One region of the Dickeya fangzhongdai genome, then DNA from elsewhere that is predicted to be linked to it. Evidence: predicted binding sites of a transcription regulator. Region 1 holds the regulator's gene; the other holds the start of a gene.
The links. Region 1 encodes Fur, which represses iron uptake genes when iron is present. Its sites were predicted from a motif close to ATAATAATGAGAACNACTATCAA; they were not measured.
Positions count from the first base shown of each region.

Region 1 (15,757 bases):
TTTTTTTGGCACTCTTGCCAGGCCCACATCGCTGGCGGGTGATTCTATAACAAGGCTGACAGACAATTTTTGCCCGTAAGGGAAAGAGAGGGGAAGGTGAGTACACTCGGTTATTTACAAAAAGTAGGCCGCGCCCTGATGGTGCCGGTCGCCACGTTGCCCGCAGCCGCCATCCTGATGGGGGTGGGTTACTGGATTGATCCGGTCGGCTGGGGCAGTGAAAGCGCGCTGGCCGCGCTGTTGATCAAGTCCGGCGCCGCCATTATCGAGCATATGGCGGTGCTGTTTGCGGTCGGCGTCGCCTACGGTATGTCGAAAGATAAAGACGGCGCCGCGGCGTTGTCCGGTTTTGTCGGCTATCTGGTGCTGACGACATTGTGTTCGCCTGCGGCGGTGTCGATGATTCAGCACCTCCCACTGGCGGAGGTGCCAAAAGCGTTCGGTAAGATTGAAAACCAGTTCATCGGTATTCTGGTCGGGATCATTTCCGCCGAACTATACAACCGTTACAGCCAGGTCGAATTGCCCAAGGCGCTCTCTTTTTTCAGCGGTCGCCGCCTGGTGCCGATTCTGGTTTCGATGCTGATGATCGTGGTGGCGTTCGTGCTGATGTACGTCTGGCCGGTGATCTACAACGCGCTGGTTTCCTTTGGCGAGCATATTCAGCAACTGGGATCGGTCGGCGCCGGTATCTATGCCTTCTTTAACCGTCTGCTGATTCCGGTGGGGCTGCACCATGCGCTGAACTCGGTGTTCTGGTTTGATGTGGCCGGCATCAATGATATTCCTAACTTCCTCAGCGGGCAGCAGGCGATTGACGCCGGCAAAGCCGTTCCCGGTATTACCGGGCGCTATCAGGCCGGTTTCTTCCCGATCATGATGTTTGGCCTGCCGGGGGCGGCGCTGGCGATTTATCACTGCGCTCGTCCGGAAAACCGCAGTCGGGTGGCGGGGATTATGGTGGCGGCGGCGTTTGCAGCCTTCTTCACCGGCATTACCGAACCGCTGGAGTTCTCCTTCATGTTTGTGGCGCCAGTGCTGTATGTGCTGCACGCCGTACTGACCGGGATTTCGGTATTCATCGCGGCCAGCATGCACTGGATTGCCGGTTTTGGTTTCAGCGCCGGTCTGGTGGATATGGTGTTGTCTTCGCGCAACCCGCTGGCGACGAACTGGTACATGCTGCTGCTGCAAGGCGCCGCGTTCTTTGTCATCTATTATGTGGTGTTCCGCTTCACCATCACCCGTTTTAACCTGATGACGCCGGGGCGTGAAGCCGCCGCGGCGCAGTCCTCATCCGAGGGAACCGCCGCTCCTGCCGGCAACAGCCAGTCGGTGGCGAGAGGTTACCTGCAGGCTATCGGCGGCAAGGATAATCTGACCGGAATTGATGCCTGTATTACCCGCTTGCGCCTGAGCGTGAAGGATTCCGGCCTGGTGGATGAACCCGCTGCACGCAAGCTGGGGGCGGCCGGGGTCATCCGTCTCAACAAGCAAAGCGTGCAGATTGTGGTTGGCACTCAGGCGGAAAACATTGCGGCGGCGTTACGCGAGGTGTCGCAGGAATAATTCGGCGACGCCCCATGGTTGTCAGATGTTGGGAAACGGAGCATACGGAGACGTACGCTCCGTTTTTTTATCTTAAACTTTCGTGAAACAAACGGTTGTTTCCCAGCGTGGCTTGTTGGATCATTAGTGGTTATGGGTTGTTTTTTCGCATTTGAGGAACCAAGCATGAGTGAGGCTGAAGCCCGCCCAACCAACTTTATTCGCCAGATCATTGATGAAGATCTGGCTACCGGCAAACACGACCATATTCAGACGCGTTTTCCGCCGGAGCCGAACGGCTACCTGCACATCGGTCACGCCAAGTCCATCTGCCTGAACTTTGGCATTGCCGAAGATTACAACGGCAAGTGCAACCTGCGCTTTGATGATACCAACCCGGTAAAAGAAGATATCGAGTACGTTGAGTCCATCAAGCATGACGTTCAGTGGCTGGGTTTTTCCTGGAGCGGCAACGTTCGCTACTCGTCTGATTATTTTGATCAGCTGCACTTTTACGCGATTGAACTGATTAATAAAGGGTTGGCGTATGTCGATGAGTTGACGCCGGAGCAGATCCGCGAATACCGCGGCACCCTGACCTCGCCGGGTAAAAACAGCCCGTACCGCGACCGTAGCGTCGAAGAAAACCTGACGCTGTTCGAGAAAATGCGCAGCGGCGGTTTCGCTGAAGGCACGGCGTGCCTGCGCGCCAAAATCGATATGGCCTCGCCGTTCATCGTTATGCGCGATCCGGTGCTGTACCGCATCAAATTTGCCGAGCACCATCAGACCGGCAACAAATGGTGCATTTATCCGATGTACGATTTCACCCACTGCATTTCCGATGCGCTGGAAGGTATCACCCATTCGCTGTGTACGCTGGAATTTCAGGACAACCGCCGCCTGTATGACTGGGTGCTGGATAATATCTCCATTCCTGCCCACCCGCGGCAGTATGAGTTTTCCCGCCTGAATCTGGAATACGCGGTGATGTCCAAGCGTAAACTGAACCAGCTGGTGAACGAGAAAGTGGTGGAAGGCTGGAACGATCCGCGTATGCCGACTATCTCCGGCTTGCGTCGTCGCGGATACACTGCGGCGTCCATTCGTGAGTTCTGTCGTCGTATCGGCGTCACCAAGCAGGACAACACCGTGGAGATGGCGGCGCTGGAATCCTGCATTCGCGACGATCTGAACGAGAACGCGCCACGGGCGATGGCGGTACTGGATCCGGTGAAGGTAGTGATTGAGAACCTGCCGGCAGGGCATGAAGAGTGGCTTACTATGCCCAATCATCCCAATAAACCGGAAATGGGATCGCGCCAGGTGGCGTTCAGCCGCGAGGTGTATATCGATCGCGCTGATTTCCGCGAAGAAGCCAACAAGCAGTACAAACGTTTGGTGCTGGGCAAAGAAGTGCGCCTGCGTAACGCCTATGTCATTAAGGCCGAGCACATTGATAAAGACGAGCAGGGCGTGATCACCACGATTTACTGCAGCTGCGATACGGAAACCCTGAGCAAAGATCCGGCTGACGGCCGTAAAGTGAAAGGCGTGATCCACTGGGTATCGGCGGCTCATGCACTGCCGGCGCAGTTCCGTCTGTATGACCGTCTGTTCAGCGTGGCTAACCCCGGCGCGGCGGAGGATTTTCTCTCCACCATCAACCCGGATTCGCTGACTGTCGCCCAGGGCTTTGTGGAAGCCAGTCTGGGTCAGGCTGAAGTTGAAAAAGCCTATCAGTTTGAGCGTGAAGGGTATTTCTGCGCCGATCGCGTTTATTCCAGTGCGGATAATCTGGTGTTTAACCGCACGGTCGGTTTGCGGGACAGTTGGGCGGGGTAACAGCCGCCCGGCTACCGGGAAAAAGACAAAAATAAAACCGCCGCGGCGGTTTTATTTTTTCTCTGCATCGAGTGATTAGCGTTCGTTGTGCGCATTGTCGTCTTCACGGCAATCGCCGCTACTGCAATGGCCGTACAAATACAGGCTGTGGTTGGTCAGTTTGATGCCGTGTTTCTCGGAGATCTCACGCTGGCGCGCTTCGATAGACTCGTCGCTGAATTCAATCACCCGGCCGCAATCCAGACAGATCAGATGATCATGATGGTGCTGCTGCGTGAGTTCGAAAACCGACTTGCCGCCTTCGAAGTTATGACGGGTAACGATGCCGGCGTCGTCAAACTGGTTAAGCACGCGGTAAACGGTAGCCAGACCAATCTCTTCCCCCATATCAATCAGCTTTTTGTATAAGTCTTCCGCGCTGACGTGGTGGCATTGAGGATCCTGAAGCACTTCCAGAATTTTCAGTCGTGGAAGTGTGACTTTCAGGCCAGCCTTCTTTAATGCGGTATTGTTGTCAGTCATGCGGATTTAGTCCTGTTACTTGCTTTATCTGGGAGGCTATTAGCCTAGTATCATCGGTCGGCTTAAAAAAGGTCACTGTGTCTCAATTATAGAACCGCGCCGTCGAAATGAAAACCACGGAACTTTTACAATATGATTCTTGCTAACTCTCTGTATTCAGAGTTGTTCCCTGCGAGAGACATATTGTACGCCAAGACAGGTCATTAAACGCAACCGGCTGACCGAGTGGGTATTGTACCCTGTCGGAATGAAAAGTTAAAAAAATGTATCACTGATTGTGATAGGTTTTGTCTATCTATATAGATATGGCTCTGAATACATCGGTATCAGAGCCATAGATGAATCAGGCCTGCAGTGCTTTCAGGTTCAGCTCTTCGCTGATTTGCTTGACCCAGTTGGAGACGCGTTCGCTGGTCAGCTCCGGCTGACGATCTTCATCGATGGCCAGACCGATAAAGTGGGTGTCATCCGACAGACCTTTTGAGGCTTCGAAGTAATAGCCTTCGGTCGGCCAGTGACCGACGATATTGGCGCCACGCGGCTCGATAATATCGCGAATGGTGCCCATGGCGTCACAGAAGTACTCCGCATAGTCTTCCTGATCGCCACAACCGAAGATGGCGACCAGCTTGCCGGCAAAATCAATCTCTTCCAGCGTAGGGAAGAAGTCATCCCAATCACACTGCGCTTCGCCGTAATACCAGGTTGGAATACCCAGCAGCAGGATGTCGAAACGCTCAAGATCTTCTTTGCTGCTTTTGGCAATGTCGTGCAGTTCGGCGACGTCGCTGCCCAGTTGTTGCTGGATCGTCTTGGCGATGTTTTCGGTATTGCCCGTGTCACTGCCAAAAAAAATGCCTATGAGAGCCATAGATAAAATAACCTCTTGATTCTTAAGGGTATGGTGCTTGCGTCACCCACGATCCGCTAATAATAGCAGACACTGTCTGACGGATAAACGTGTATCTGTTGCCATATCGTGAAATGGCGCGGAAGCGATTAATTGATTGTTTTTGCATCACTCCCTTAATGTTTTTTTAATTTTTTTAAAATACGATATTCGTACAGATGACTGAAAATATGGATAATTGGTTAAATATCTAATTTTTATTAGCTTTTAAACGACATAAAACACTAAACATTCCTATAGTTTTGACGATGACAGAGCATGGTGCTTTTATTGAATGTAAATGTGCAGCAATGTTTCTTACAAAGCGAGAGACTTTCTCATCGCATAAATCAAAACAAGACTTACCTCCTCGACCAATAGCCCATTTATGGAGTCAACTATGCAATTCCTAAAAAATATTGCCATTCGCACAGCCATGCTGTGGGTGCTTGGCATCTTCTGTGTGTTATGGATTGCTGTTTCGGTCTACACCATGTATTCGTTCCGGACCATGAACGAAACCTCCAAAACCAGTGCGTTGCTGGTCAACAATATGAATTTGGTTAACACCGGCAACGACCAGTATTTCCGCATGGTGACCCGACTGGCGCGTGCGATTGACTATCGTCAGAGCGGCGATAACCAGAAAGCGGACGAACAGCAAAAATCATCACAGGCCGCGCTGGATTTACTGAAATCCAACCTGGAAGCATTCAAGAAGATTGATCATGCCGGCATGTCGCCGGAGTTGGTTGACGCGGTAATCCGCGACTGGGGCAATCTGATTACTCAGGGCGTCGAGCCCATGTTCCAGCGTGCGGCGGACAAAAAGTTCGATGACTATGACAAATTCGCCAAAGATATCGTGCCGGCCTTCAGCCGCCAGTTCAACGTCTCTTTCACCAACTTTAATAAAGCGGGTTCGACGATGTTCGTCGATGCCGGCAACCGACTGGAGACTATCACTGGCGTCGGCCAGAACATTTTGCTGGCGGGGCTGATCGCCGGTCTGGTGATGTTATTCCTGACCGACCGCTATCTGGTGGCTTGTCTGGTGCGCCCGCTTAACGATCTGCGCGATCATTTCCAGGTGATTGCCAACGGCCGTCTGGGGAAACCGATTCTGGATTTCGGCAACAACTGCGTGGGCCGGCTGTTCCCGCTGTTGCGCGATATGCAGGGCAGTCTGGCCAATACCGTCAGCACCATTCGTACCAGTGCTGACTCTATTTATCAGGGCGTATCGGAAATCGCTTCCGGTAACAACGATCTGGCGGCTCGCACCGAGTCACAGGCGGCAGCGCTGGAAGAAAGCGCCGCCAGCATGGAACAGCTGACATCAACGGTGAAGCAGAACGCTGAAAACGCCAGCCACGCCAGTCAGCTGGCCCGTCAGGCTTCCACCACCGCCAGTAAGGGCGGGGATTTGGTTGATAATGTGGTGAAAACCATGGCGGAAATCTCCGGCAGCTCGAAGAAAATCGCCGAGATCACCAGCGTTATCAACGGTATTGCCTTCCAGACCAACATTCTGGCGTTGAACGCAGCGGTGGAAGCGGCCCGCGCCGGTGAACAAGGACGGGGCTTTGCCGTGGTGGCCGGCGAGGTGAGAAGTCTGGCGCAGCGCAGTGCGCAGGCAGCCAAAGAGATCGAACACCTGATTGCCGAGTCGGTGCGCTGTGTGGATAACGGGTCGACGCTGGTAGCCGATGCGGGCAGCACCATGAGCGAGATCGTGACCGCGGTAACCAACGTCACCGACATTATGGCGGAAATCGCCACGGCGTCGGATGAGCAGAGTAAAGGTATCGCTCAGGCCGGTCAGGCAATCACGGAAATGGATAGCGTGACTCAGCAGAACGCCGCGCTGGTACAGGAAGCCTCGGCGGCAACCCGTTCGCTGGAAGAGCAGGCGATGGTGCTGACCGAAGCGGTATCGGTATTCCGTCTGTCGGAAGAACAGTCGGCCGGTCTGCCGCCGAGACGCGATCGTCAGGCGCCGTCCAAAGCGGTGGCGGCTCCCGCCAAAGCCCTGCCGGCCGCTACGACGAGCAGCAGTAAAAAGAGCAGCGATAACTGGGAAACGTTCTGATAGTCGTGGAAACGTTCTGATGTAATAGGACGACCGGCGTCATGGACGACGCCAGCGAGGTTTAGTTTTCTTGTTCCGCCAGCTGCGCCAGCAGTATTTGTTCGATCAGTTCACTGCGGCTGATGTTTTTCTGCTCAGCCAACGCATTCAAAATGTCTACCGCTTCACTATTGATTTTCAGCTCAACGCGACGCAGACCCCGCACCCGGTCACGCCGTAACTGATTGCGTTTATTGATCCGTAACTGCTCGTCGCGGGAGAGCGGGTTGGTTTTGGGCCGCCCCGGACGACGCTCGTTCGCGAACAGATCCAGCGTGGTGCGATCCGTTTGTTCTTTTGCCATAGATAATGGTACTGCAAGAAATTCGGCCAAAACGCCGCTTTTGATCACCGGGATTCGAACACCGGGGTAATCCGTCGCTTTCGGCAACTCAGGCCGCGTTTTGATGAAATGTGGTTAACGATGCAAGTGGCCAGACAGCCGTCCCTCAATACTGCGCGCGCCATGATACCCCAGCCGTTGCGGTGGCGACAACGGTTTACTGGAGGGCGGCGCGCAATTAAACCGTAGATTGACTCCGGTTGGCGCCGATGTCCGGCAGCCGAGATTCCGACGTTGCCTGCTGCGTTATCAGTCGGCGGCCAGGAAACGGTGGATGGCGCGCAGCACCGCTTCCGGTTTTTCCGCATGAACCCAGTGGCTGGCGCCGCTCACCACGTGCGCTTTGGCGGCAGGGAACTGGCGCAGCAGCGCATCGCGATAGCGATCGTCCAGGTAAGGCGACTCGCTGCCGCGGATAAACAGGATCGGGCCGGGCCAGGCGGGCACCTCTTGCCAGCCAACGATGTGTTCGTACTGATCCCACAATACCGGCACGTTAAAGCGCCATTCTCCCTGCTGGAAAGACTTCAGCAAAAACTGGACGACGCCTTCTTCTCCCGGCAGGTAATCACGCATGATTTCCGCGGCTTTGGCGCGCTGCTCCACGCCAGCATCGCTAACGGCGCGAATGGCGGCGAAAACGTTGTCGTGACGACGCACCTGATAGTCCACCGGCGCGATATCAATCGCCACAATGCGCTCGATACGCCCGGCAAGCATTTCGGTCAGCGCCATCGATACCTTTCCCCCCATCGAGTGACCGACCAGAATCACACGCTCCAGCCCCAGTTCGTCAATCAGTTCACGCACATCCTGCGCCATCGCCGGGTAGTTCATCTCCGGAGAGCGGGGCGACAGCCCGTGGTTGCGCAGATCAATCTGCAACGTATCGTGGTGTTTTTGCAGGTCGCGGGCCAGAACGCCAAGATTGTCCAGATTGCCAAACAAGCCGTGAATGAGAATAACCGGTAACCGGTTCTGCGGGTGTTGCGCGTTTTGCCAGCGATAATTCAATTTCATGGTGAAGTTCATTCAGAGAGACAGTGGCTTAGGGTATCATGACTTTACCATGACGCTTCGCCGCAGGGTAAACTCTGTCGGGCAGCGCTCGTCGGGGCAGGGGATAGAAAGCCGCATTCATGGAACAGGGATGCGTGCGCAAATTCAGGATAATCCTGAATTTGGCGTCACCGGCGTCTGACGCTGTTCGCGGGTTGCGCATAGCCTGTATAATTCCTGATGATTGATTAAAGACATAAAACAGTACTGGATAAAAATGAAAACTATTGAGGTCGACGACGAGCTTTACCGTTATATCGCCAGCCACACTCAGCATATCGGCGAGAGTGCATCGGATATTTTACGGCGCATGCTGAAATTCAGCGGCGCGCAGCCAGCCGCCGCGGCAACTCCGTCGCCAGCGGCGTCGACAATCGCCCAGCCTGCGGCCGCACAGCCGTCTCGTGACCGGGTAAGAACCGTGCGCGAGTTGCTGCTGTCGGACGAATATGCCGAGCAGAACAAGGCGGTCAATCGTTTTCTGCTGGTACTGTCCACCCTGCATCGCCTGTCGCCGGAAGCGTTTGCGGCTGCTACCGAATCGCTGCATGGCCGCACCCGCGTCTATTTTGCCGCCGACGAGCAGACCTTGTTGCTGCACGGCGCTCAGACCAAACCCCGGCACATCGACGACACGCCTTACTGGGTTATCACCAACACCAATACCGGTCGCAAACGCAGCATGATCGAGTACATCATGCTGGCGATGCAGTTCCCGCCGGAACTGACTGAGAAAGTTTGCGGCACTATTTAAATCACTGCGTCAGGAAGAAACGCCAATGGCTAATCACCCGAGAGCCGGACAACCTACCCGGCAAAGCGACCTGATTAATGTCGCACAGTTGACGTCCCAGTATTATGTGTTGCGCCCGGATGTCACCAATCCGGCTCAGTCGGTTAAATTCGGCACCTCCGGGCATCGCGGTTGCGCCGCCCGCCACAGCTTCAATGAAGCCCATATTCTGGCGATTGCTCAGGCGATTGCCGAAGAGCGTAGCCGTCAGGGCATCACGGGGCCGTGCTACGTGGGGAAAGATACCCATGCGTTGTCCGAGCCGGCGTTTATCTCGGTGCTGGAAGTGCTGACGGCCAACGGCGTTGACGTCATTGTTCAGCAGGATAACGGTTTTACCCCGACGCCGGCGGTGTCGAACGCGATTCTGGTGCACAATCGTCAGGGCGGCGCGCTGGCGGACGGCATCGTGATTACCCCTTCCCATAACCCACCGGAAGACGGCGGCATCAAATATAACCCGCCTAACGGCGGCCCGGCGGACACCAACCTCACCAGCGTGATTGAGAAACGCGCCAACGCGCTGCTGGCGGACAATCTGCGCGACGTGAAACGTCAGTCTCTGGATAAGGCGCGCCTGAGCGGTCATCTGCACGAGCGCGATTTGGTTGAACCGTATGTCGAGGCGCTGGGCGAGGTAGTGGACATGGCGGCGATTCAGCGCGCCGGCCTGAAACTCGGCGTCGATCCGCTCGGCGGCTCCGGCATTGCCTACTGGCAGCGCATCGCCGAGCGCTACCAGCTGGACCTGACGCTGGTCAACGACGCCGTCGATCAGACCTTCCGTTTCATGACGCTGGATCACGATGGCGTGATCCGCATGGACTGCTCGTCCGTGTCGGCGATGTCTGGTCTGCTGGCGCTGCGCGACAAGTTTGATCTGGCTTTCGCCAACGATCCGGATTATGACCGTCACGGTATCGTCACCCCGGCCGGGTTGATGAACCCGAACCACTATCTGGCGGTGGCTATCAACTACCTGTTCCGTCATCGCCCGCAGTGGAGCGAGTCGGTGGCGGTCGGCAAAACGCTGGTGTCCAGCGCCATGATCGACCGGGTGGTGGCGGATCTCGGCCGTAAACTGGTGGAAGTGCCGGTCGGCTTCAAATGGTTTGTAGACGGCCTGTTCGACGGGACATTGGGCTTCGGCGGCGAAGAGAGCGCCGGCGCGTCGTTCCTGCGTTTTGACGGCAAACCGTGGTCGACCGACAAAGACGGCATCATCCTGTGTCTGCTGGCGGCGGAAATCACCGCGGTGACCGGCAAAAACCCGCAGCAGCACTATGATGCGCTGGCCGAGCGTTTTGGCGCGCCGAGCTACAACCGTTTGCAGGCGCCGGCGACGCACGCGCAGAAAGCGGCGTTGTCCAAACTGTCGCCGGAAATGGTGTCCGCCAGCACGCTGGCAGGCGACCCGATCACCGCTCGTCTGACCGCTGCGCCCGGCAATGGCGCGTCGATTGGCGGCCTGAAGGTGATGACCGACAACGGCTGGTTTGCCGCGCGCCCGTCCGGCACGGAAGAGGCTTACAAAATTTACTGCGAAAGTTTCCTCGGCGCGGAGCACCGCGAGAAAATCGAGAAAGAAGCGGTTGAGATTGTCAGCGCGGTGTTGAGCAGCGCGAAGTAACGGGTCAACCCGGTTGAAAAGCAGGGCGCTGTGTCAACAGCGCCTTTTTTATGCCTGCGGCCAGTCGTTTATCCCAACGCCACCAACAGCGCGCCGGCGGAAATCAGCGCGACGCCAACCCCGGCCAACAGCGACACTTTTTCTCCCAGCAGCAGCGCCGCCAGAATCACCGCGAACACCACGCTCAGTTTGTCGATGGGCGCCACCTGCGCGACGGTGCCGCTTTTCAGCGCCATAAAATAAAACAGCCAGGACAGCGCGCCCGCCACGCCGCTCAGCACGATGAACACCATCGCCTTGTGGTTGGCAAGTACGGTGCCGAACAACGATGTTTTGCCCTGCGCCACCACCACGCCGACCAGAAACAGCGCCATGATCACCGCACGAATGGCGGTGGCGGTATTGGCGTCCAGCTGTTGCAGGCCGATTTTGCCAAACAGCGCCACTAGCGCGGCGCACAACGCCGACAGCAAGGCGTAAAGTAACCAGCTACTCATTGATATTTTTCTCGCGGATAAAAATCAGGATGCTACGCCTGACGCGGGCGGGGCGCCAGCGGCATAAATCAGTAAAGGACGCAAACTAGGGCATAAACCGGTAGCCGATGGCGGTCTCGGTCAGAAAGTGACGCGGGCGGGCCGGGTCGTGTTCCAGTTTTTGACGCAAATGACCCATGTAGATACGCAGATAATGGCTGTGCTCCACCGCGTTAGGACCCCAGACCTGATTGAGCAGTTGGCGCTGCGTCAGCACCTTGCCGGGGCTGGCGAGCAGGGTGGTCAGCAGTCGGAATTCAATCGGCGTCAGGTGCAGTTCCTGCTGGTCGCGCATGACCTGACGATTGACCAAATCCACCGTGACGTTCGAAAAGCTAATGAGTGGGGTTTCCTGCTGGGAGGCGCTGAAACGGCGCAGCGCCACCCGAACCCGTGCCAGCAACTCGCCGATGCCGAACGGTTTGGTGAGGTAATCATCGGCGCCGGCGTCCAGCGCGTCTATCTTGTCCTGCTCGTCGGTACGGGCGGACAGCACGATAACCGGAATCGCGCTCCACTGGCGCAGATCCCGGATGTAATCAATACCGTCGCCGTCGGGCAGACCCAGATCGAGAATAATCAGATCCGGTTTACGGGTCGCGGCTTCGATCAGTCCCCGTTGCAGCGTTTCAGCGTCGAATACGCGACAGCCTTCGTTCTCCAGCGCGTTGCGGACAAAACGCCGGATCTCTTTCTCATCTTCTACGATCAGGATGTTGGTCTGTAACAGGGTCAGGACTCCATCTCTTCAGGTTCGAGCGCCGGCGGCGGCGCCAGCGGCAAAGTAAAGTGGAACACCGCACTGCCGTCATCCGCGTTGGTGGCCCAGATTCGTCCGCCGTGAATTTCCACAATGGCCCGGCAGATTGCCAGCCCCAGACCGACGCCGGGAATGGAAGATTCTTTGTGCCCGCGGGCGAACTTGTCAAAAATCATTCTTTCCTGACCTTCGGGGATGCCGGGGCCGTTATCCCGCACCTGCACTTCCAGCATATCGCCGGAGGTCGGGGAGGAAACCTGGCTGGCGGAAACGGTGATCGTCGCCTGCTCGCCTGCATATTTGATGGCGTTTTCCAGCAGGTTGATCAACACCCGTTCGATCAGGCTGGCGTCGCAGTACACCAGGGTCATGTCCTGCAGCAACCGTAAATGAATAGTATTGTTTGCCAGCGAATTTTCCAACTGCCGCAACGCGCTTCCGGCGAGTTCTTCCAGCGTTTGCCACTCTTTGCGCAAATTGAAGCCGTCGGACTGGATGCGCGCCATATCCAGCAGGTTGTTGACCAGCCGGGTGGTACTGAGGATGTGCTGGCGGATCTGGCTGGCCTGCGGCGCATAGGGCGAGCCTTCGGACGCCAGGTTAAGCGTCAGGATTTCCGCCTGACCAAACAGCACCGTCAATGGGGTACGCAAATCATGGGACAGGGCGGCCAGCAGCGAATTACGTAGCTGCTCGCGTTCGGCGTCCAGCCGCGCGTTTTCGGTGCTTTTGACCAGATGCAAACGCTCCAGCGCGTTGGCGATCAATACCGTGAAGGTTTCCAGCATGCGTTGTTGTTCCGGAATCATCAGCTGGCGAACATTATTCGGCTCGATGGCGATGACGCCGAAGGTCAGTTGCGGCGTCGCCAGCGGCAGAAGCTGATACGGCACGCCCGGCAGGGTCGTGGTGCCGGCTCCGGCAGGGGCGGCGTGATCGTAGCTCCAGCGGGCGATGGCCTGATCGACGATCAGTTGATCGGGTTCGTCGAGCGCGGCCTGTTGCAGCTCTGCCGTCGGGGAGGATACCGGCTCGGCCAGCAGAATGGCGATCTTGGCCTGAAAGGTGGAACGCAGGAAATGGTGACTGGCTTTGGCGATATCCTGCACCGACAGGCTGCGGTTGAGCGCCTTGGACATTTCGTACAGATGCCGCACCCGTTGCTCACGGTAGCGGGCGACGCGGGCCTGATAACGCACGCCGGCGGTTAGATTCCCCACCAGAATACCGATGGTCAGCATCACCGCAAACGTGACCAGATACTGAACGTCCGCTACCGCGAATGTCCCCTTGGGCACCACAAAAAATAGATCGAAACTGGCGACGTTGATGACCGCGGCGAACACCGACGGCCAGCGGCCATAAAACAGCGCGATGATCACCACCGCCAGCAGGTAGAGCATGACCAGATTGACCGGCTCCAGCATGGAGAACGGCGACCACAGCGCCAGCAGCGTAATCAATGTGCAGAGCAGGGCGGCGACGCCGCAGCCGTACAGCTGCAACCGCCATTTGTCGGTGATTCCCCGGATATCCGGGGTCTTGGGCGGAGGCGGCGCGGCGTCGTCTTGTACCGACACTACGACCAAATCGAGGTCAGGCCCTAACTTGCCGAGTTTCTCGGCGAAGCGGGTGCGGCGCAACCAGCCGAGTTTCTGTTCGGGGTGACGACCAATCACGATCTTGCCCAGATTGTGCTCGCGGGCATAGCGCAGTACCGCGCGCTCCACCGACGGGTCGGAAAGGGTGGCGGTTTCCGCCCCCAGATCCTGCGCCAGTTTCAGCGCGCGCAGGATCGCCCGTCGTTCGCCTTCCGGCAGACGGTGCAGGCGCGGCGTTTCGACGTAAACCGCGTGCCAGATGCTGCCCAGACGGGCGGCCAGACGGGCGGCGGTGCGCACCAGCTTTTCGTTGCCCGCGCCGCGGCCGATGCACAGCAGGATAGCGTCGCGGGTATGCCAGACTCGTTCGCGTCCCTGACTGGCGCGCATCGCCCGCATCTGGTCGTCCACCCGGTCGGCCATACGCCGCAGCGCCAGTTCGCGCAGAGCAAGCAGGTTGCCTTTGCGAAAGAAGTTTTCGATGGCGCGTTCCGCCTGCATCGGCAGGTAAACTTTGCCTTCATTGAGGCGCTGGCGCAGGTCGTCAGGCGGCAGGTCCACCAGCACCACTTCATTGGCGTCGTCAAAAATCGGGTCCGGGACGGTTTCCCGCACCCGGATGCCGGTCACGCCGCCGACGATATCGTTCAGGCTTTCCAGGTGCTGCACGTTGACGGTGGTGAACACGTCGATGCCGGCGTCCAGCAGTTCCTGCACGTCCTGCCAGCGTTTGGGATGACGGGAACCACGGATGTTGCTGTGCGCCAGTTCATCGATCAGGATCAGCGCCGGGCAGCGCGCCAGCGCCGCGTCCAGATCGAATTCATGGTGATGACGGCCGTAATGGCTGATTTTCTTCATCGGCAAATGCGGCAGCCCCTCCACCAGCGCAGCGGTTTCGCTGCGCCCGTGGGTTTCCACCACCCCGACCAGCACATCCAGCCCCTGGGCCTTCAGGCGCTGCGCTTCCTGCAACATGGCGTAGGTTTTCCCGACCCCGGCGCAGGCGCCGAAGAAGATTTTCAGTTTGCCGCGCGGCTGTTCTTCAATCTGGCTCAGCAGGCTGTCCGGGTCGGGTCGACGCTGTTCCTCGTCGGTCATTTCTGTTCCTCGTAGGGTGGGCCCTTAATCAGGGAAGCGGTTTAAGCTGGTCTAACGCCATATTCAATTCTACGACATTCACCACCGGCGTTCCGATAAATGCGGGCCACGGCGTGCGCGTATAGCGATTGATCAACTGTTCTACCTGATCCTGCGTCAGACCGCGTGCTTTGGCGACCAGTCCGGCCTGATAGTCGGCGGCCGACACTGAAATGTGCGGGTCCAGGCCGCTGGCCGAGGCGGTGACCAGTTCCACCGGTACCGGCGCGTTGTCGCCGCGGCGCTGGTGCCAGGCCGCGACGTTCTGACTGACGGCTTTGTCCAGCGCCGGGTTGCTGACGGCGAGGTTGCTGCCGCCGGACGCCATCACGTTGTAGGCGCTGTCCGACGTGGCGGACGGGCGGCTCTGGAAGTACCCGTCACGGCTGAACGCTTGCCCAATCAGCGACGAGCCGACCGCTTCGTCCTGCCGATAAAGCAGGGAACCGTTGGCCTGCACCGGGAACAGCCATTGCCCCAGCGCGGTGACCAGCAACGGGTAGCCGACGCCGGTGATCAGGGTCATCAGCAGTAATAAAACCAGGGAAGAACGGACATAATTCATGATAATTACCTTCAGTTACGCCAGCCCGGTGACAGTCAGGAGCACGTCGATTAGTTTGATGCCGACGAACGGCACCAGCAGACCGCCCAGCCCATAAATCCACAGGTTACGGCTCAGCAGCGCCGCGGCGCTCATGGGTTTATAACTGATCCCTTTTAGCGCCAGCGGGATCAGAAACACGATAATCAACGCGTTGAAGATCACCGCCGACAGCATCGCCGAGGCAGGGGAGTGCAGTTGCATCACGTTTAGCGCGTTCAACTGCGGATAGGTGGCGGCAAACGCGGCCGGAATGATGGCGAAATATTTGGCTACGTCGTTGGCGATGCTGAACGTGGTCAGCGAACCACGGGTCATCAGCATCTGCTTGCCGATATGCACCACCTCGATAAGCT
Region 1 covers NZ_CP025003.1:1,448,881-1,464,637, forward strand. The annotation lists gene nagE (N-acetylglucosamine-specific PTS transporter subunit IIBC) at 97-1,569, shown strand; gene glnS (glutamine--tRNA ligase) at 1,735-3,393, shown strand; gene fur (ferric iron uptake transcriptional regulator) at 3,469-3,915, opposite strand; gene fldA (flavodoxin FldA) at 4,259-4,786, opposite strand; gene CVE23_RS06745 (methyl-accepting chemotaxis protein) at 5,205-6,896, shown strand; gene ybfE (LexA regulated protein) at 6,958-7,239, opposite strand; gene ybfF (esterase) at 7,528-8,298, opposite strand; gene seqA (replication initiation negative regulator SeqA) at 8,555-9,091, shown strand; gene pgm (phosphoglucomutase (alpha-D-glucose-1,6-bisphosphate-dependent)) at 9,117-10,760, shown strand; gene CVE23_RS06770 (EamA family transporter) at 10,829-11,257, opposite strand; gene kdpE (two-component system response regulator KdpE) at 11,343-12,032, opposite strand; gene kdpD (two-component system sensor histidine kinase KdpD) at 12,029-14,758, opposite strand; gene kdpC (potassium-transporting ATPase subunit KdpC) at 14,787-15,362, opposite strand; gene kdpB (potassium-transporting ATPase subunit KdpB) at 15,378-15,757, opposite strand, start outside.

Region 2 (15,757 bases), 2.0 Mb from region 1:
AGGTTCCAGGCCGACAATGGGCGCTCCGGCACGGCCACCAGCTGTTCCAGCAGCAGCAACAGGCGCTGCGCCAGCCGCTGCGGCTGCGCCACGCTGTCGCGGTATTCCATCAGCAACCGCAGCCGTTTGCCGGGCAGCACCAGCAGCGTCAGCGGATAGTGGGTGTAACCCCGATTGTTGACCGACTCGCAGCGCAACGCTTGCCCCGCCTGACTCAGCTCATCGCCATCCGGGTAGTTCTCCACCACCAGCAGGGTGTCGAATAGCGTACCGGTGCCGGCCAGTTGCTGGATTTCCCCCAGCCCCACATCGTCGTGCTCAATCAGCTGGATTTGCTGCGCCTGTAGTTCGGCCAGCTGCGGCAACAGCGCCCGCGACGCATCCAGCCGCACCCGTACCGGCAGCGTATTGCTGAACAGCCCGACCTGCTGGTTGATGCCGTCAATCTGACCGAACCGACCGGACACCGGCGAGCCGAACAGCACATCGTCCGCGCCGCTGCCGGTGCTGAGCAGCATCCCCCAGATGCCCTGCATCACGCTGTTGAGCGTCAGACCATGCTGTTTGCACAGCGACAGCAGCCCCTGTTCCAGTTGCGGCCCCGGCAGCAGTTCCAGCTCGCGGACGTCGCCGTGATGCGGACCGTCGCCAAACAGCAGCGTCGGGCGCGCGCCTGCCAGCACGGAGCGCCAGCGTTGACGCGATGCCTGTGCGTCGCGGGCCGCCAACTGGCGGATAATGTCCGCATACGGCACCGCGTGCGGCGTCAACGCGCTACTGCCCTGATACAGCGCGGTGAACAGATCGCGCAGACACACCGGGGTCGACCAGCCATCCACCACCAGGTGATGAGCGTTAAGAAACAGCGTGTGCCGTTCCCCGTCCGCGTGGCTGACCAGCAAGGCGTGCAGCATTGACGAAGGCTGGTGGAACAAATCGCGCGCCAGTTCAGCTTTTTCCAGCGCCAGCAATGCATCGGCTTCCTCGTCTGCCGGCATCGCGGGCAAAGTCTGGTGATCCAGCGGCCAGTAACAATGGTCGTCACGCAGTATCGGCAACACCTGCAACGGCGCTGACGCCTGTTCGGTATCGAAGCGCGCCGCCAGCTGCGGATGATGACGCACCACCGCCTCCAGCGCCTGACTCAATTGCGCGACCGACAGCGGGCCGCGCAGCGACAATCGGGTCAGCGAGTTATAACTGCCGGCGGCGTCCGCCAGTTGAGCGTGAAACAGCAGCCCTTGCTGCAACGGCAGCACCGGCAGCACCGCCGCCAGCGGCCCGTAGTGCTGACGCAAACGTTCCAGCGCCGCGTCGTTTACGCTGGCCTGCGCCACTTCGGCGGACACCAGCGTATCCGACAACGGCGGATAGCCCGCCAGTTCCCGCCACTCATCGATCGCCTGCGTCATGCCCTGATGCAGCGCCTCGATATCATCCGCCTCGAACACCCCTTGCGCCCATCCCCAGTGGATGGCCAATTGCGGCTGTTCACCTTCATCGACGAAAATATTGATGTCCAGCGGATGGCTGAGCGGCATCTCTGGAGCCTGCGCCACGGCAAAGGCATCGCGGAAATAGCGGTCGCTGCGGCGCGGCGACCAGGGTCCTTCGCCCGCCTCAAACCGTCCCAGATAGTTGAACAGGATCTCCGGCGCGTTGTCTTCCAGCGTCGCCAGTTCCCCGGCGCTTTGCTCATCCAGATAACGCAGCACGCCATAACCGACGCCGCGATCCGGCACCGCCCGCAGCGCGCCCTTCACCGACCGCAGGATGGCCCAGGGCGTGGCGGCCTGCTCCGCCGGCGCGTCAATACACACCGGGTACTCGGCGGTCAGCCAGCCAACCGTACGTCCGAGATCCAGACCATCCGTGGTATCGATACGTCCGTGGGATTCCAGCGCCAGCCGCAGCGGCTGTACGCCGAAATGACGATGGCAGGCCAGCATCAGCGCGCCCAGCAGGATCTCGTCCACCCGTGCCTGATAGCGTTCCGGCAGGGTCGTCAGCACCGCATGGGTCAACCCGGCGTCCAGTACCCGGCGCGCCAGCTGTCGGCTCTGTTCCTGATCGCGCGACGGATCGAGACGTCGCTGCCCCAGCCGCGGCAGCGACGCCGTCAGCGCGGATTGCCAGAACGGCAATTCGGCGCGCCGCGCCGTCGCCTGCGCTTTCAGGCTGGCGGACCAGTCGACCAACGAACACTCTTCGGCAGGCAACACGGCCGGTTGACCGACCATCGCCGCCTCGGCCGCCTGACGCAATTCCGGCAACAGTACGCGCCACGATACGCCGTCCACCACCAAGTGGTGGACAACCAGCACCAGCCCGCAGGCGCGGTCGCCGCGTTGCAGCAGTACCGCCTGCATCATCCGGCCCGCCGCCGGGTCGAGACGCGCCACCGCCGTCTCAAACGCCCGTTCGGCCGCCGCGTCAACCGGCTCCTGCGCCGCCAGCGTTTCGCTGTGTACCGACACGGCCGCCGGCGAAGACGCGTCAATCACCAGTTGCCCGTCGCGGGTCAGCGCGCTCAACGCCGGATGCGCCTGCGCCAGCGCCGTCAGCGCCTGTGTCAGGTGCGCCGGTTGCAGCGCGTCGGGCACCGACAGGAACACGCCGTGGGCAAACTGACTCTCGATACCCGCCAGTCGGGCGAAGCTGTGCACAATCGGCAGGCCGTCCACCACGCCATGCCGTACCGTGCGCGCCGGCGCAGAAACGGCCGCCAGCGGCTGCATCGCCTGCGCCATACGCGCCGGCGTGCGTTCGGCAAAAATCACCTTCGGCCGCAGTTGCCAGCCGGCGCGACGCAACAGCGTGCCCAATCCCATAGCGGAAATGCTGTCACCGCCCAACGCGAAGAAATCCGCCTCCGCGCTAACGCTGTCCAGCTTCAGCAGGCTGGCGATGGACTGGCAAATCAGCCGTTCCTGTTCGGTGGCCGGTTCGCGCCCGGCCACCGCGGCGGCCTGCTGCGGCTTCGGCAACGCCTGACGGTCAATCTTGCCGTTGACGGTCAGCGGCAGTTCCGCCATCACCATCAGCACCGCCGGGATCATGTAATCCGGCAGTTGCTCCGCCAACTGCGCCAACAGGCGAGCGGCAACATCCGGTTGTTCGCGGATGGCGTCGTCCGGCACCGAGCAATAACCAATCAACCGGTACGTCGCGCCAAGCGGTTCGGCGATGACCACCGCGGTGCTGACGTCGGCCAGCGCCACCAGCGCGTTTTCCACTTCACCCAGCTCCACGCGGAAGCCACGTACCTTGATTTGGTGGTCAACACGGCCGATAAACGCCAGCTGACCGTCATGACGCCAGCGCATCAGATCGCCAGAGCGGTACATCACCGCGCCCGGTATAAACGGACAGGCGACAAAGCGCGTGGCGGTGAGATCCGGACGGCGCAGATAGCCGCGCGCCAGCCCCGGCCCGGCGATGTACAGTTCACCGGGCATGCCTACCGGCACCGGGCGCAGTTGGTTGTCCAGCAGCCAAACCCGGGTGTTGGCGACCGGCTGACCGATAACCGGCTGATCCGCCACCGTGACCCGCGCGCCCAGGGTATCGATGGTGTATTCCGACGGCCCGTAGTAGTTATGAATTTCCATCTGCGGATGCTGACGCATCAGTTGCCACAGCCGCGGCGTGGCCGCTTCGCCGCCGATCATGATGAATGCGGGCTGGTGGTTATCCGCCTCCAGCAGGCCGCTGTCGATCATCTGGGTGAAGAACGACGGCGTGATGTCCATCAGGTCGATAGGCGTCTGATTAAGATGCTGCACCAGCGCCCAGGCGTCTTTACGCAGTTCCTCGTCGAAAATGTGCAGTTCGCTGCCCATCATCATGCAAAACAGCGGTTCCCACGAGGAGTCAAAGGAGAATGACGCGGTGTGTCCGGCGCGCAGGCGGCGGCCGTGCTGCTGTGAGAAACGCGCTATCGCCGGGCCGAACAGGAAGCTCGAATGGGACATCATCAGGTTGAGCAAGCCGGCGTGGGTGCTCATCACCCCTTTCGGCTTTCCGGTGGAGCCGGAGGTATAAATCATGTAGGCCAGATGTTCGCCGCACAGCGGCTCGCACCGCTCCGCGTCCGTCACCAGGTGTGCGGGCAACCGGGCGCACTCGGCCCGCAAGGCGGCGTCGTCCAGACACAGCACCTGCGGCAGTTCCGGCATCTGCGCGCGCACGGCGCTGTGGGTCAGCAACAAAGCCGGACGCGCGTCGTCGCACATCAGCGCCAGACGTTCACGCGGATAATCCAGATCCAGCGGCATGTAGGCGGCGCCGCTGGTCAGCACCCCGAAAATCGCCACGACCGACGACACCGAGCGTGGCACGCCGATCGCCACCACATCCCCCGCGCCGATCCCTTGCGCCCTCAGCTTGCGCGCCAGTTGCATCACCCGCGCCGACAGCTCGCGGTAGCTGAGATGGTCGCGGCCGCAGGCAACGGCCAGCGCATCAGGCTGCTGCCGCACCTGCTGTTGCAGACAATCCAGCACCGAACGCAGCGTCGCCGGTATGGTCAGATGCGGGCCGCTGCCCCATCCGTCGATATGCCGCCATTCGCTGTCGCTGAGCAGGGACAGCGCGCCGATAGCCCGATCCGGCTGCTGCACCAGTTGCGCCAACAGATGCTGTAAACGCTGCGCGTGCCCCTGCAGCGACGGGCCGTCGTAACGCGCCGGGTTGGCGACCAGTTCCAGTTGCAGTTCGCCATCCTGCACGCCGAGGGTAAATTCCAAATCGTCTACCGGTCCCATCGCCAGTACGTGCGTCGTTACCGGCGTGTTTCCCAGCGTCAGCCCGGCGTTGTAGACCTTGAAGTTCATCACCGGCCCGTACAGCCCTTCGCTGCCGCCGACCAGACCGAGATCCCGTCGTAACTGCTCCGCTTCGTAACGCTGATGACGCCGCACCGCCCTGATTTCCGCCAGCAGCGTCTGAGTGGCGGAAATCAACGTCATATCCGGCTGTAGCGTCAGTTGCAGCGGCAACACGTTGACCACCGGCCCGCAGGCACACAGCGCCGCCGACCCCATACGCCGCATGAACGGAAAACCGACGGACAGCCGCGATTCGCCGCTCATGCGGTAGAGGTATACCGCCAGCGCCGCCATGGCGATCTCAGCCGGTTGCACCTTAGCGCCGAACCGTTGCTCCGCCAGCGCGACAAAGGGCGCGACCGGCAACGTCACCCGCTGATGCAGGGTACGGGTTTCCGCCGGCGCCGGGGCGCAAACGTCCGCCGCCAGCGACACCGGCGCCGGCAAATCGCTGGCATGCTCGCGCCAGAATGCCGCCGCCTGCCGGCAGGCGGGCGAACGCTCCCACGCCTGATATTCCGTCACCACGTCGGCAAACGACGTAAACGGCGAATTCGCCGGCGTTTCGCCGGCGCTGAGGGCGTTATAAATCTCCACAATCCGTCGGGTCAGGGCGTCAAAACTGAAACCGTCCAGCATCAGGTGATGAAAACGCTGATACCAGAACCACCGCTCCGGCTGCGCCGACACCCGCATTATCGCCTGACGATACAGCGGTTGCCCGCCATCGGCCGGCAGCGGCGCCGCCAGATCCGCACGCATCAGCGCCCAGGCCGCCTGTTCGCCTTGCGCCGGATCGCTGAAATCCAGCGATTCCGGTTCGCGGATGCCTGCGGCATCCGGTGCGGACGGCAGCCACTGCACCGGCTCGCCGAGATCGTTCAGGCCAAAACGAGCCTGTACCGTATCCGCCTCCGCCAGCCCCTGACGGATGGCCGCCGACAGGCGAACCGGATCGACCGGGCCGCACAGCTCCAGCGCATGCGCCACGGCAAAGGCATTCGGCTGGCTGGCGATTTGATCGGCCATCCAGATACCGGGTTGGGCCGCTACCAGCGGCAGTTCCAGAGAATCCGCCTGATGCGCCGGCGTTAACTCGTTGGGTCGTTCTGATGCGATGGATAGCTCTGATTCGCTGGATGATTCAGCTTCGTTGAATAGCTCTGACACGTTGTTTTCCTTACTCCGTCAACGGAAACATTCCTGACTGGTGAACGCCGGTTAGGCTTCAGTGGTCCGCAGACTGGCCGGGCGCATGTCTTGCCAGTGGGTTTCGGTATAGGCGATGCACGCCTCACGGGACTGCGGCCCGTATACCGCGCGCCACCCTGCCGGCACCGCAGCAAACTCCGGCCACAGGCTGTATTGCTGCTGTTCGTTGACCAGTACCAGAAACGCCAGACGATCATCGTCAAACGGATTAAGTTGTTCCTGACTCATTGTTATTACCTCGTGTTATTGAGCCGCCGCCGTCCGTCAGACGCCGGCAGCATGCATACTTAATCCCGGGACGCCGCCGGTAAGCCCGCGTCGCTCAGCAACCAACGGAAGCCGTCAATCAACCCGCCGCGCCAGCACAGGGTGTCATGCCCGCCGGCATACACGCGCTGGTGAACCCGATGCCCCGCCGCCGTCAGCGCGTCATGCATCTGTTGGTTGACGAAGGCGATATCGGCTTCGCGCCGCCCGGCTTCCTGAAAAATCACCAGCGGCGACGCCGTCCGTCCGCCCTGCCCTACCTGCGTGACCAGCACGCCGGGTTCCAGCGTGTCGCGCAGGTCAAAATCGGTGATGAATTGCAGATTCGGCCACCAGAAAGAGCCGGACTGGGTCAATACGCGGCCGAAGCGCTGCGGCCAGTGCAGACCGGCGTACAGCGCCGCCAGTCCGCCGTAGCTCTGCCCGGACACCACTGTGCGGTCCGGGTCGTCGCTGAACGGCGCCAGTCGCGCCGCCTGCGGCAATAATTCATCCTGCACCGCCTGCCAGAAGGTGGCATCGCACGGCAGTTCCCGGCAGCGGGTTTCCCCGTCAATGGCGTCAATAAACAGCCAGACGGCAGGCGGCAGATTGCCCTGTGCGGTTTCCGCGTCCAGCGCGGCAAATAACGGTGTCTCCTGCGCCCATTTCTGCCCGTCCAGCACAATGCACAACGGCCGCCGGGCCGGCGCTTCGTTGCTGCCGGTGGTGTACAGCCAGATACGGCGCTGGTTGTCGAGCTGTTCGCTCTTCCAGTCAAATACCGTCAGCCAGGCTGCATCCGGCGGTAACGCCGAGCCGTTATCCACCGCGCCCCAGGCCTGCTGCGACGGCGCCGCCGGCATATGAGCGGCCGACAGTTGTTCTCCCCACGGCTGGCCCGGATTGAGCGGATCGGCGATCGCGCAGGGAAACAGCGAACACCACCACTCCCGCTGCTGTTCGTCACGCAGTTGCTCATCGTCGCTAAACACCGGCGGCAGTTGCGCCGCCACGATGGGAATCAGGGAATAGCTGCCGCGCCAGTCATGCTCGATGCTCATCGACCAGTGCCAGACATCGGTGCCGGGCAACCGTTCCAGACTCTGCGGATCGGTGCTGTGGTGATCGGTCACGCCGTTGATATCGGCATACACCCGCCGGATGGCGGAATAGCGTTCGTCACCGTCCGGATCGCGCCAGAGAAACGTCACCCGCACTCGCCCGGCATCCTGTACTTCCACCAGTGGCGTTCCCAACCTGACAACCTGTTGCCACCAGACCTCTTCCCCTGCCTGAGGCGATGACAAAAGTGTTGCGGCGAAACCTGACGGCTGTGCTGCCGGCATCAAAACCTCCCGGGGTCTGCCCCTTTACGTTTTTCTTACATTTAGTTAACCAAGCTAATGAGTTGGTTAGACGATTTACAATTCTATAGACAAGAGAAATAATATTGAGAACCATTTACATTTGCAATAAGATGCAATTCCCGATTTTTGGCGGGATAAACAAACTCATACTCCGGTCACAAAACACGCCACCAAAAATTAACCTGATGAATTTAAAGTCAATTAATTGATTAAATGGGATGAATGACAAGACCGGTGAATATAAAGCCTGAAACACACAAAAAATAAGGTCTTTCACAGGAGGGGATAACTGATGCATAGCACCAGGAATAAACAATTAAAAAAATTAAAGTCTTGGCAGGGAAATAAAAAGGCGATGCCAGCCGTGCTGGCTTCCACTCTGCTGATGGCGGCGCACGCGCAGGCGGCCGACACCACCAGCACCGATACCATGATTGTGTCGGCCAACGCCGGTGAAAGCGTCACCGCGCCGCTGAAAGGCATCGTGGCGAAAGAAAGCGCCTCCGGCACCAAAACCAGCACGCCGCTGATAAAAACTCCGCAAGCGGTCACCGTCGTGACCCGCGACCAGATGGACGCGCAGGCGGTTTCCTCTGTTTCTGACGCGCTGAATTACTCCAGCGGCGTAGTCACCAACTATCGTGGTTCTTCCAACCGCAACGATGAAGTGATCGCCCGCGGTTTCCGCTACGCGCCGAAATTCCTCGACGGCCTGAGCTACGGTCTGAGCGGTCAGGGCGCCGCGCTGGGGAAAATCGACCCCTGGTTGCTGGAGCGAGTGGAACTGGTGCACGGCCCGGCCTCGGTGCTGTACGGCCAGGTTAACCCCGGCGGGCTGATCAGCATGACCAGCAAACGCCCGACCGCTGAAACCATCCGCAAGGTGCAGTTCAGCGCCGGCAACCAGCATTTGGGCGAAGCGGCGTTTGACTTCGGCGGCGCGCTCAACGACGACAAAACCCTGCTGTATCGCCTCAACGGCATCGCCAGCACCCGCGATGAATTCGTCAAGGATTACAAAGAGAAACGCGTCGCCATCGCGCCGGCGATCACCTGGCTGCCTAACAGCGACACCAGCTTTACGCTGCTGACCAGCTACCAGAACGATCCGAAGGCCGGTTACCGCAATTTCCTGCCGAAAATCGGCACCGTGACCGAAGCCAGCGCTGGCTATATTCCAGAGGACCTGAATGTCAGCGACCCTAACTACAACCGCTCAAAACGCGAACAGATCGGCATCGGTTATATTTTCGATCACTCCTTCAATGACAACGTGTCCTTCCAGCAAAACCTTCGCTATTCCCAGTTGCGGGAACGCTACAAGTATCTGGTTTATACCTGGAGTAACCCGGAAATCTCCGATACCTCCCTGTCCCGCCGTCAGGTGCGCGAAGAACTGAACGCCGATGAACTGGGGCTGGATAACCAGATCAAGGTCAAACTGGCAACCGGTGAGGTGGAACATACCCTGCTGGGCGGACTGGATTACAAATGGCAGGACCGCGATTACAACTACTGGCGCAACAGCGGCAACCAGTACAATTTTGACTGGGCGAACCCCAACTACGGCGGTTCTTATCTGGTCAGCGACAGTCAGTTAGCACTGAACCAGTCTTACAAGAAAAAACTCGATCAGGTCGGCGTTTATCTGCAAGACCAGATGGAATGGAACCAGTGGAATCTGCTGCTGTCCGGCCGTCATGACTGGAGCGAAATACGTACGCAGGATCGCACCACCAGCACCACGACCCAGCAAAACGACAGCAAATTCACCGGCCGCGCTGGTCTGCTGTACGCCTTCGACAACGGCATTTCACCGTACGCCAGCTACAGCACCTCGTTCGAACCCAACCTGGATTCCGGCGCGCCGGGCACGCCAGCCTTTAAACCGACCACCGGTGAGCAGAAGGAAGTGGGGGTGAAATTCCAGCCCAAGGGCAGTAATACCCTGCTGACCGTATCGCTGTTCGATATCACGCAGAAAAACATCACGTCGTACAACAGCGTGACTAAATACAACGAGCAGATCGGTAAGGTGAAATCCAAAGGGGTGGAAACCGAAGTTCACTCGCAACTGACGCCGGAAATCAACCTGATGGCGGCCTACACCTATACCGATGCGGTCACCAAGGAAAGTTACACCGCCAGCCAGGTCAACAAAACGCCGTCATCCATTCCACGTCATTCCGCTTCCGCCTGGGGCAGCTACAGCTTCCAGAATGGTCCGCTGAAAGGCGTCACGCTGGGCACCGGCGTGCGTTATATCGGTTCTACCTACGGCGATAACGCGGAGAGCTTCAAGGTACCGGCTTACACCCTGTACGACGCGATGGCGCGTTATGAACTGGGCTCGCTCGCCTCGCAACTGAAAGGCGCTGCGGTGCAGTTGAACGTCAACAACCTGACCGACAAGCGCTATGTGGCGTCGTGCGGCGGCGATACCGCCTGCTTCTACGGCAGCGGACGCACGGTCGTCGCCACGGTTAGCTACAGCTGGTAATACGCGGCAGGGCGGGTTTTCCCGCCCTGCGGTGACGCCTGAGCGCCACCATTTTGTTCACTCACGACATAAGGATAACCCCCGTGTCAACGCTCGCAGCCACCTCTTCATCGCTGGATGCACGCACGCTTCAGCACGATGATTTTCTGTTTCTGTCCCCCGACAACAGCCTGCATGCCCGCGGATGTTACGCCACTCTGGCGACGGCAGTGGCAGACGGCGGTCACCTGCAAGGCGACGTTCAGCAACAGGTAAAAACGCTGTTTGCCCGCGCCCGACAGGACGGTATCGCCCGGCCGTTGCTGGTTGGCGCCATCCCGTTCGACAAACGCCAGCCCGCCAGGCTGTTCGTGCCGCAACAGTCCCATTGGTTCGCACGCGAGACGTTGCAGCACGACACGCCGTCCGCGTCGCCGCTGACCGTGCGTCAGATACGCGAAGTGCCGGAGCAGGATGCGTTTTGCCAGATGGTCAGCGCCGGGGTCGCCGCGACCCGCAGCGGCGAGCTGAACAAGATCGTGCTGTCCCGCCTGCTGGATATCGATACCGAGCAACCGCTGGATTCGATTCGCCTGCTGCTGCAACTCAACCGCCAGAACCCGTGGAGCTATAACTTCCACGTGCCGCTGGAACAGGGCGCGCTGCTGGGAGCCAGCCCGGAACTGCTGCTGAACAAGCAGGGCCATCATATTGTGTCGCAACCGCTGGCCGGCTCGGCCCGCCGCAGCGACGACCCGGTGGAAGACCAGCGCCTGCGCCGCATGTTGATGGCGTCGGCCAAAGATCGCCACGAGCACCGGCTGGTGACCGATGACATCCGCCGGGTATTGGCCTCACGCTGCCGGACGCTGACCATTCCGGACACGCCGGAGCTACTGAGCACGCCGGTGCTGTGGCATCTGGCTACCCGGATTCAGGGCGACGTGCTGGACCCGCAGGAAAACGCGCTGTCCATCGCCTGCCTGCTGCACCCCACGCCGGCGCTGTGCGGCGTACCTTTCGAAGCGGCCAGAGATCGCATCGCCCAACTGGAGCCGTTCTCGCGCGGGCTGTTCGGCGGCATCGTCGGCTGGTGCGACGATGAAGGCAACGGTCAGTGGGTCGTCACCATTCGCTGCGGCGAAGTCCGACAAAACCGGGTACGGCTGTTTGCCGGCGCGGGCATCGTGCCGGATTCTCAACCGGTGTCCGAATGGCACGAAACCGGCGTTAAATTGAGCACCATGCTGCGCGCATTTGGTCTGCGACAGGATCAGGAGTGTGCAGCATGATGATTGAATTCACCCGCTGGCCGCCCGAGCTGGAACAGCGCTATCGCGAACGGGGTTACTGGCAGGATGTGCCGCTGGGCGACATCCTGACCCGACACGCCGACAATGACGGCACCGCGTTGATCTGCGGCGAGCGCGCCATCAGTTACCGACAGATGAATCAGCAGGTGGCGCAACTGGCTTGCGCGCTGCAACGCCGGGGGATCAAACCGGGACAGACCGCGCTGGTGCAGTTGGGCAACGTCGACGAATTCTATCTGACTTACTTCGCGCTGCTGCGCGCCGGCATCGTGCCGGTGAACGCGCTGTTCAGCCATCAGCGCAGCGAGCTGTGCGCCTACGCCGACCAGATAGCCCCGACGCTGTTGATCGCCGATCGTAGCCATCCGCTGTTTGCCGACGATAGCTTTATCGACGAACTGCGCCGGCGCTGCCCGTCGCTGCAGCAGGTGATTCTGCGGGGCGATGCCGACTCAGCGCAGGCGCTGTCACAGCTGTTACTGGAAGACGGCGACCTGCTGGCCGCCACGCCGACGCCCGCCGATCAGGTGGCGTTCTTCCAGCTTTCCGGCGGCAGTACCGGCACGCCGAAGCTGATCCCCCGCACCCACAACGATTACTACTACAGCATTCGCGGCAGCGTGGAGATTTGTCGGGTCGACGCGCACACCCGCTTTCTGTGCGCCCTGCCCGCCGCCCACAACTATCCGCTCAGTTCGCCGGGCGCGCTGGGCGTGTTTTACGCCGGCGGCACGGTGGTGCTGGCGAGCGACCCCAGCCCAAGCTGCTGTTTCCCGCTGATTGCCCAACACCAGATCACGCTGACCGCGCTGGTGCCGCCCGCCGTCACGCTGTGGCTGGAAGCGGTGGCGTTATCCGGCGATCGCCGCGCGCTGGCAAGCTTGCAGGTATTGCAGGTCGGCGGTGCGCGTTTAAGCGAAGCGCTGGCGCGACGGGTGCCGGCGGAACTGGGCTGTCAGCTGCAACAGGTGTTCGGCATGGCGGAAGGACTGGTGAACTACACCCGACTGGACGACGACGATGCCCACCGTTTCACCACTCAGGGCTGCCCGATCAGCGACGATGACGAAGTGTGGGTGGCCGATGCCGATGGCAACCCGTTGCCGCACGGCGAACCCGGCCGACTGATGACGCGCGGTCCTTACACCTTTCGGGGTTACTACCGCAGCCCGGCGCACAACCGCCAGGTATTTAACGATGACGGTTTTTACTGCTCCGGCGATCTGGTGATCCAGCAGGCGGATGGCTATTTGCAGGTGGTGGGCCGCGAAAAAGATCAGATCAACCGGGGCGGGGAAAAGATCGCCGCCGAGGAGATCGAGAACCTGCTGCTGCGTCACCCGGCGGTCATCAACGCCGCACTGGTAGCGGTGCCGGACCCGATGATGGGCGAGAAAAGCTGCGCGTTTCTGGTCACCCGCGAACCGCTCAAAGCGGTGGCGCTGCGTCGCCATCTGCGCGAACAGGGCATCGCCGACTACAAACTGCCGGACCGATTTGAACAACTGCCTACCCTGCCGGAAACCGCGGTGGGCAAAGTCGATAAACAGCGGTTACGCCAGCTGGCGCAACAGCGCGTGGCGGCCGCCGCCGCAGGAGAATAAACCATGGCTATTCCAAAACTGAACGCCTACCCGCTTCCCGGCGTGGAGCAATTGCCGGTCAACAAGGTTAACTGGTCGGTCGATGCTTCGCGAGCCGCCCTGCTGATTCACGATATGCAGAACTATTTCCTCAATTTCTGGGGAGAAAACAGCCCGCTGACCGAGCAGTTGGTCGCCAATGTCGCGCTCATCCGTCAGGCGTGCCGCCAGCAGGGCATTCCGGTGTTCTACACCGCGCAACCCAACCAACAGAGCGACGCCGACCGGGCGCTGCTCAACGACATGTGGGGGCCGGGCCTGAACCGTCACCCGGATCAACAGCAAATCGCCGCGGCCCTGACGCCGGATTCGGACGACACCGTGCTGGTGAAATGGCGCTACAGCGCGTTCCACCGTTCCGATCTGGAACAACGACTGAAAGCGGCAGGCCGCGATCAGCTGATTATCTGCGGGGTATACGCGCACATCGGTTGCCTGACCACCGCCACCGATGCGTTTATGCGTGATATCAAACCGTTCATGATCGCCGACGCGCTGGCGGATTTCTCTCAGGAAGAGCACCTGATGGCGCTGCGTTACACCGCCGGGCGTTGCGGCCGGGTGCTGACCAGCAGGCAACTGCTGGAAGCGCTCGCCCCGCAGGCGGATGCCGGCCTGGCGCGTTTGCGCGCCGAGCTGCTGCCGCTGTTGGATGACGACGATGACATCGGCGACGACGACAACCTGCTGGACTACGGGCTGGATTCGGTGCGCATCATGTCGCTGGTTACCCGCTGGCGTCAGCAGGGACATGACCTCGACTTCGTGGCGCTGGTGAAAAACCCCACGTTGCGCCACTGGCACCAACTGCTTAGTCAGCCTCAGCGGGAGGAAGCATGAGCGTCACGCTGGATTTCAGCGGCAAACAGGTGTGGGTGACCGGCGCCGGGCGCGGCATCGGTTATGACACTGCCTGTCGTTTCGCCGACGCGGGCGCTACCGTCACCGGATTCGACCGCGCGTTTTCCGCCGACAAACCGCCGTTTCGCGCCATCGAATTGGATATCAGCAACGCGGCTACCGTTGCCGATGTCTGCGCGACGCTGCTGGCGCAAACACCGCGTCTGGATGTGCTGGTGAACGGCGCCGGCATCCTGCGCATGGGCCAGACCGAAGCACTCAGTCAGCAGGACTGGCAGGATTGCCTGAATGTTAACGCCGGCGGCGCCTTTCACCTGTTTCAGGCGCTGATCCCGCAGTTTCAACGGCAACGCAGCGGCGCGATTGTCTCGATTGGCTCCAACGCCGCGCATGTACCGCGGGCCGGCATGGCGGCCTATTGTGCGTCCAAAGCGGCGCTGCGCAGCCTGTGCCTGACCGTTGGGCTGGAGCTGGCGCCATACGGCGTGCGTTGCAATCTGGTGTCGCCCGGCTCCACCGACACGCCGATGCAACGCAGCCTGTGGCATTCACCCGCCTCGGAACAACACACCATCGCCGGTTTTCCCGAGCAGTTCAAACTGGGGATTCCGCTCGGCAAAATCGCCCATCCGCGCGAAATCACCGATGCGGTGCTGTTTCTGGCTTCCGATCTCGCCAGCCACGTCACGCTACAGGATATGGTGATCGACGGCGGCGCCACGCTGGGCGCATGACCGGTTTTCATGGAGAAATGAGCATGATCTGGAAACGCGCCACCTCACTGGAGGCGCTCAATCAGATGAGCGATGACTGCATGGTGTCCCATCTGGGTATCCGCTTTACCCACATGACGGACAACAGTCTGGAAGCAACCCTACCGGTGGACGCCCGCACCCGGCAACCGTTCGGCCTGCTGCACGGCGGCGCCTCAGTAGTGCTGGCGGAATCGCTGGGTTCGGTGGCGGGCTGGCTCTGTACCGAACCGGGCGCCAGCGTGGTCGGCGTAGAAATCAACGCCAGCCACCTGCGGGCGGTAGCGCAGGGCGAGGTTCGGGGCATCTGCCAACCGTTGCATCTGGGCCGCCAGACGCAGGTCTGGCAGATAGAGATCGTGGACGAGCGCCAGCGGCGCTGCTGCATCGCCCGGCTGACCACGGCCGTTATTCAGCCGTAAATGTAAGAAAGGAGGCCAATGGCCTCCTTTGAGGCTGTTGACAAACAGCTATGTTGTTTTATGAATGGTGAAGCTTGTCCGGTCAGTGAATAGTTTCGTGCGGGATAAGCGGTGTCATTTCTTTGCCGCTTCATCGCACGCACGACAAGAAGAGGCTCAAACGCCGCCTCTCCTTGACCTCTGGCTGGGGGCTAAACTGTGCCGCTTCGCGGTGCCTTCGGTGCTCGACTTCGCTATTCGGACCACCCGTGACGCGTTCCAGACGCGGCACGGGCTTGCGCGGCTTCCCTGCCGCGCATCCGGCGAAGTCGTTCACCTCAGCACAGTTTTTGACGCCGGAAAAATGCTTTATCCTGTACTTAAGGACTATTGCTTGTTACTCCGCCAGCGCCGGGTAATCGGTGTAACCTTCCGCGCCCGGTCCATAGATAGTATTACTGTTCAGCTCGTTGAGCGGCGCGCCGCGACGCAGGCGTTCAACCAGATCCGGGTTGGAAATATAGACCCGGCCAAACGACACCGCATCCGCCTCGCCGTCCGCCAGCAGTTGCTCAGCGGCGCCACGGGTCAGACCATCGTTGGCGATCACCACGCCGCTGAACGTTTTGCGAATCAGCGGCAGAATGCGCT
Region 2 covers NZ_CP025003.1:3,410,408-3,426,164, forward strand. The annotation lists gene CVE23_RS15095 (non-ribosomal peptide synthetase) at 1-5,948, opposite strand, end outside; gene CVE23_RS15100 (MbtH family protein) at 6,051-6,269, opposite strand; gene fes (enterochelin esterase) at 6,329-7,636, opposite strand; gene CVE23_RS15110 (TonB-dependent siderophore receptor) at 7,950-10,157, shown strand; gene CVE23_RS15115 (isochorismate synthase) at 10,241-11,428, shown strand; gene CVE23_RS15120 ((2,3-dihydroxybenzoyl)adenylate synthase) at 11,425-13,053, shown strand; gene CVE23_RS15125 (isochorismatase family protein) at 13,057-13,932, shown strand; gene dhbA (2,3-dihydro-2,3-dihydroxybenzoate dehydrogenase) at 13,929-14,687, shown strand; gene CVE23_RS15135 (hotdog fold thioesterase) at 14,711-15,127, shown strand; gene CVE23_RS15145 (alkene reductase) at 15,504-15,757, opposite strand, start outside.
Region 2: the regulator Fur is predicted to act here: its motif matches at 7,735-7,757, upstream of fes (enterochelin esterase).